2 regions of the Bacillus sp. NP247 genome follow, and region 1 is predicted to be linked to the other one. Evidence: riboswitches for the same ligand, from Rfam matches in the RefSeq annotation. Region 1 holds a riboswitch; the other holds the start of a gene.

Region 1 (3,355 bases):
TGGAAGTTGAAATTGTCGATTTTGATCATATGGATTAACTTCTTCTGTTTGGTCAATATATTGTTGGTATTGTGCCTGTAAATCATATTGAGGTTGGTAACCATATTGGTTATATGGATCATAAGGATTGTAGGGATACATAAAAACATCCTCCATTTCTTTATAATAGGTTAAATTCATCATAATGTATGAGCAAAAGCGGAGTAGTGGCACGGCAAATACCTAATTATGTTTACAGGATTTTTCTTTATAAATAAGAATATGGAGTTTTTACATTTGTATTTATTTCGATTGATGGTATATACTGGATAAAAGGGTTAAGGTTACATAAAGGTTACAATTCTATCAAACTAAAATTTTTATATAAATATGTATAGACATTTACAAAAGAAAAGAGTAATTTTAATAGAGTAAAAAACAACTTGTAACATTTTCTAAATATATTGTAAAATGATTGTAACAAAACATACATAAAATGAAATAATACATAAGAAATAGTGTTGGGGAAAAGGAGAGAGTATATTGTTCCGAAAAATAAAGGGTATATTAGTAGGGGTGCTATGCGTAGCTGTAGTAAGTGGTTGTGGTACAAAAGTAAGTGATGTGGCATTAGTAAGTGATATTGGCGGGAACGTTGTAGAGGCTAAGGCTGATGTACAGGATTCAATTAGCTTAGTGGATGGGCGTACTGGTACTGAAGTGAAAAAAATAGACTTATCGAGTTTAGGTTATTTTGAAGATGAGGCAAAATTCAAAGCAGCGGTAACGAAGGTTGCTAGTGAAGTTGGTAAAAGTGTCGATAAAAAGATGGTACCTTCACGTTTGGCACCTGATGGAACGTGGCAAGAAGGAAAGCCTGCTTATGAGTTAATGGAAAAAGAATTAGTGGCTAAATTATTAAATGTAGGTATGTGGGATTCTTCTTATCAGTTACCAATTGTGGAGAAAAAACCGGTTGCAACACTTAGTGATGCTCAAGGAAGTGGTACTGTAATTGGTAGATATGAAACGAATTTAGGTGGCTCAGCAGGTGGTAGAGTTGAAAATATTCGTTTGTCTGCGGCGAGCATAAATGGGGTTGTTTTAGCGAAGGGAGACCGTTTCTCTTTCAATGCATTAATCGGTGATACAACACCAGATAAAGGGTACCAACTAGGAAAAGAAATTGTGGATGGTAAATTAGTAGATGGTTATGGTGGTGGTGTTTGTCAAACATCATCAACGCTATACAATGCAGCAGATCAAGCTGGTTTGAAAATGGTAGATAGAACTACACATTCTAAAACAGTAGGTTATGTCCCGCAGGGAAGAGATGCTACAATTGCTTATCCATATTTAGACTTAGTATTTGAAAATACGAATGATGCTCCTGTTAAGCTTTATATGGGCATACAAGGCGGAAAGTTAGTTGCTGAAGTACATAAGATGAAATAAATATCATAAGTTATAAGAATAAAAGATTGGAAGCCATTATTTCTAAGTTTATTAGAGGTGATGGCTTTTTGTGTGCAGTTTATCCTGTATTTTAATAATGAGTGAGGAAAAGTTTCACTGTATTAAGATTAGTAATTTTGATGGCATATTGTTTGTATGTACGAAATAAGTATAAATTTAATTCTTAGTTTTCCTATTGACATTGTTTTAATTTGGCTGTATTCTTCATAATAACAACTAAATAAATGGAAAAATTTATTAGTTTTTTTATCGAGAGAGATGGAGGGACTGGCCCGGTGAAATCTCAGCAACAGGCTACAAAAGTACTGTGCTAATTCCAGCAAACGTATGAGGCGTTTGAAAGATGGGGGAAATGGATTAACATTCAACTCTTCTTATATGTGTAAGAAGAGTTTTTTGTTTAGAGAGGGGGATAGAGTGAAATTTGATGTAACGTATTTTTTAGAAAGTTTTCCGCAATTATTTAAATATGTATACATAACTTTAGGGATTACTGTAGTTTCAATGATTATTTCTTTCTTTATAGGGATTGGCTTGGCGATCATTACAAAAAACAAAACGAAATTTTTATATCCAATTGCAAGGGTGTATATCTCTTTCTTTAGAGGGACACCGTTATTAGTTCAATTGTTTGTGTTGTATTTCGGATTGCCACAAATATCTCCGGCTTTTACAGTACTTACAGCTATGCAAGCAACTTTAATTGGTCTCAGTTTAAATAATGCTGCTTATTTGTCAGAGATAATTCGAGGTTCATTAAATGCTGTGGAATCAGGGCAAATGGATGCTTGTTTATCAGTTGGAATGACAAAGGCACAAGCAATGCGACAAATTATTTTTCCACAGGCTATTCGTGTAGCTGTACCATCACTTGGAAATAATTTTGTCGGATTGTTAAAAGAATCTTCACTATCTTTTGCACTTGGGGTGGCTGAAATTTTAGCACAAGCGAAAATGCTAGCGGCACAATCCTATCGTTATATGGAAAGTTATTTAGCGGTAGCGATTGTGTATTGGATTATTACAATCGTAATTAGCTGGGGACAGAAAAAGTTGGAGAAGAAACTTGATGCACCGTATTTATAAGAGAAATGAGGTGATATATGTGATTGAGCTAAAAGATTTGTATAAGTCTTACAAACATAATGAAGTGCTGAAAGGAATTTCACTTACTGTCAAAAAAGGGGAAGTGGTAGTAATCATTGGACCTTCTGGTTCAGGGAAATCGACATTACTACGATGTTTAAATTTATTAGAACAACCGGATGATGGCAGTATTAGAATTGAAGATTTAGAGATTCATACGAAAAAACTTTATCAAAAAGAAATAATAAAATTACGCAAAAAAACAGCAATGGTTTTTCAAAACTATAATTTATTTAAAAATAAAACAGCGTTGCAAAATATTACAACACCATTAACGGTTGTGCAGAAAAAGAGTGACGAAGAGGCAAAGAGAATAGCGAGAGAAATATTAAAGCAAGTAGGCTTAGCTGATAAAGAAAATTTTTATCCGACAATGTTATCAGGTGGGCAACAGCAAAGAATTGGGATAGCTAGAGCAATGGCTTTAAATCCTGCTGTATTACTATTTGATGAACCGACTTCTGCGCTTGATCCAGAATTAGTTAATGAAGTACTACAAGTTATTAAAGATTTGGCAAGGCAACATATAACGATGGTTATTGTTACACATGAAATGAATTTTGCGAAAGAGGTGGCAGATCGCATTATATTTATGGCTGATGGCATTGTCGTAGAGCAGGGAACACCAGAAGAAATTTTTCGGAATCCCAAAAATGAACGTACGAAAAAGTTTTTACGACAATTAAATGCATCTGAAGAAGGAAATCATTTCGTTATTTAGGAGGAAGAGTTATGAGAAAATCGTCATTATTAC
Region 2 (3,355 bases), 750 kb from region 1:
TAAGAAATACTCCGCTCCAGCATCTATTTTTCGCTCCATTCGCTTAACCGCTGCTTTTAAATGCCTTACATGCGGATTAAAGGCGCCTCCCACTGAAAACCTTGTTGCTGGACCAATTGATTTTCCTAAAATGGAACGCCCATCGTTCATTTCTTTAATCATTTTAATGAGCTCAATAGAGGACAAATCATATACAGAAGTTGCACCTGGAAAATCACCAACACGCGCTGGATCACCAGTTAAAGCTAGCACTTCCTCCATACCTAACACTGATAACCCTAGCAAATGAGATTGTAATCCAATGACGTTATGGTCTCTACACGTTAAATGCGTCAATACTGGAATATCGTGCTTCGTTAATAATGCACCCATAGCCATATTAGAAACGCGAGGCGATGCCAATGAATTATCTGCTAGAGTAATAGCATCCGCTCCAGCCCTTTTCAGTGCTCTTGCCCCTTCAAAAAAACGCTGCGTGTCTAACGTTTTCGGTGGATCTAATTCCACTACAACTGTCGTTTGTTTCTTTGCCTTTTCTGCGAGAGTAACATGAGCTCTCGAACGCTTCTCATGTGTATGGACCACTTTAGGCCTTTGAATCGTCTCTTTTGCTATTACAGGTGCAACATTTGCAATAGCACGTTTCATTCCTTCAATATGTTCCGGGGTAGTACCACAACAACCACCTAATAAACGAATACCTTGTTCAATAAAGTTTGGTGTCATCTCTTCAAAATACGCTGGACTTCCCTCATATACGTAGCGCCCCTCCACATAATTTGGGAGACCTGCATTCGGATATGCTGATAAATAGCCATTTTGAGGAATCGATATCATTTTGAAAGCTTCCGTCATATGAAGTGGCCCTAGTTGACAGTTCAATCCAACAACATTGGCACCGTAATCTAAAAGCTGTTTTAATATTTCATTGACATCATTCCCATTTTGAGTCGTACCTGCCTCATGTAACGCTAACTGAGCAACAATCGGAATATTCGTTTGTTTACGCAACACTTTAACGGCATGCAATAATTCAAATTCATCATAAAAAGTTTCTAATAGTAATCCATCAACCTGTTCTTCTAGTAAAGCACCTGCCTGTTCAAGTAGCATAAATTCTCTCTCTATATCAGTCGTTGTAACAGCACCAATATGTTTCATACCTCCAATTGTCCCTAAAATTGCATTCCGCTCTGTTATTGATGCTTTCGCAATATTCACTGCCGCTTTATTAATTTGGGCGACTTGATTTTCTAGACCATACATGCGGAGTTTCGCTTCATTCGCACCATACGTATTCGTTTGAATAACATCCGCTCCAGCAGCTACATATTGTTTATGGATCGATATAATTAAGTCTGGATCAGACAAATTCAATTCTTCAAAACTACTTTGTAAACCATGTGAATGTAATAAAGTTCCAACTGCTCCATCACCTATTACAATTCCTTTTGATAATAAATCTAGTAATTTCACGAATCTCCCTCATTTCTATCAATATAAAAACCCCCTCTTCACTTTGAAGAGGGGGACATAATTGTTCCTCCTCTTATTATGCAAAACACACGTTTTGCAGGTTTTAGCACCGTTTCAAACATTTAGTTTGAAGGTTGCCGGGTTTCACAGGGCCTTTCCCTCCACCGCTCTCAATAAGAGTTTGTCTTTATTATTTTATTTATGTAGTTAAAAGGAAATACGTTCCCCTTTTAACAATGTTTGTTAATTTTTTATAAATTTAGCATGCACTAAAATAAAAGTCAATGACACTTGCGGAAAAATAAAAATTATTTAAAATAAAGTTGCAATTCAATTATCTTTTGTTGTAAAGTTAAAAACATAATAAAAATTTCATACGAACATTCTTATCTAGAGAGGTAGAGGGACTGGCCCTATGACGCCTCAGCAACCATTAACATTCATTCGTTAATAAGGTGCTAATTCCAGCAAATTGTGAAAGATTTGACAGATGAGAAGAAGACTCTATTCAATCCGAAAGCCTTCTTCTTAGAAGGCTTTTTTTATTTTAAATTCACTTAGTCTTTCACTTTAAAAGGGGGAATTTTCACATGTCAACAATCGAAACAAAACTAGCACAAATCGGGAACCGTAGCGAAGCTACAACAGGAACTGTTAATCCACCTGTTTATTTCTCAACTGCTTATCGTCACGAAGGAATTGGTAAATCTACTGGCTTTGACTATTCAAGAACTGGAAATCCGACTCGCGGTCTTTTAGAACAGGCAATTGCAGATTTAGAAAGCGGTGAGCAAGGGTATGCCTGTAGCTCAGGAATGGCCGCTGTTCTCCTTGTCCTTTCACTATTCCGTTCCGGAGATGAACTTATCGTATCTGAAGACTTATACGGAGGAACATATCGTCTATTTTCCGAACATGAAGACAAGTGGAATATTCGATGTAGATACGTAGATACACAATCTATTAAACAAATTGAGCAAGCAATCACATCTCAAACGAAGGCTATTTTCATAGAAACACCGACTAATCCATTAATGCAAGTAACTGATATCGTAAGTGTAGCAAGTGTAGCGAAAAGGCACGGACTACTTCTTATTGTAGACAACACGTTCTATACACCTTATATACAGCAACCATTAACAGAAGGTGCAAATATCGTCCTTCATAGCGCAACTAAATATTTAGGCGGACATAACGATGTACTAAGCGGACTTGTCGTTGCGAAAGGGAAATCTCTTTGCGAGGAGCTTGCTCATTATCATAATGCCTCTGGTGCTGTCTTAAGCCCGTTTGATTCATGGCTATTAATTCGAGGGATGAAAACTTTAGCACTTCGCATGAAACAGCATGAAGAAAACGCTCATGCAATTGTTGCTTATTTAAATGATGAAGATGGTGTGACAGATGTATTTTATCCAGGAAGAGGTGGTATGATTTCATTTCGCCTTCAAGATGAAACTTGGATTAATCCTTTCTTACAATCTTTATCCTTAATTACATTTGCTGAAAGTCTTGGCGGCGTCGAAAGTTTAATGACTTATCCAGCAACGCAAACTCATGCCGATATTCCAGAAGATATTCGAACAGCACGCGGTGTGTGTAATCGTCTTCTCCGTTTTTCAGTCGGCATCGAAAATAGCAATGATTTAATTCAAGACTTAAAGCAAGCAATTAAACTTGTAAAAGAAGGTGTAAGAATATGAGCTATTCCATAGATACGCTTTTACTGCATAATCAATACAAGCATGACTCACACACAGGAGCTGTTAACGTTCCCATCTATAACACATCAACATTTCATCAGTTTGATGTAGATGCTTTCGGAAAGTATGACTATAGTAGATCTGGAAATCCAACACGTGAAGCTCTTGAAGATATC

Evidence for each region. Region 1 has a riboswitch for S-adenosylmethionine ahead of KPL75_RS04025 (amino acid ABC transporter permease). Riboswitches for the same ligand answer to the same signal wherever they lie in the genome.
Region 2: linked by a shared signal. The riboswitch ahead of metI (cystathionine gamma-synthase/O-acetylhomoserine thiolyase) and the one ahead of KPL75_RS04025 (amino acid ABC transporter permease) in region 1 are both predicted to bind S-adenosylmethionine.

Annotation. Positions count from the first base shown of each region.
Region 1 covers NZ_CP076653.1:763,019-766,373, reverse strand. Annotated here, with positions in the region: gene KPL75_RS04035 (hypothetical protein) at 1-141, opposite strand, end outside; gene KPL75_RS04030 (VanW family protein) at 523-1,434, shown strand; SAM riboswitch class I at 1,699-1,805, shown strand; gene KPL75_RS04025 (amino acid ABC transporter permease) at 1,873-2,541, shown strand; gene KPL75_RS04020 (amino acid ABC transporter ATP-binding protein) at 2,561-3,322, shown strand; gene KPL75_RS04015 (amino acid ABC transporter substrate-binding protein) at 3,334-3,355, shown strand, end outside.
Region 2 covers NZ_CP076653.1:1,514,750-1,518,104, forward strand. Annotated here, with positions in the region: gene KPL75_RS07985 (bifunctional homocysteine S-methyltransferase/methylenetetrahydrofolate reductase) at 1-1,476, opposite strand, end outside; SAM riboswitch class I at 1,547-1,656, opposite strand; SAM riboswitch class I at 1,860-1,973, shown strand; gene metI (cystathionine gamma-synthase/O-acetylhomoserine thiolyase) at 2,067-3,179, shown strand; gene metC (cystathionine beta-lyase) at 3,176-3,355, shown strand, end outside.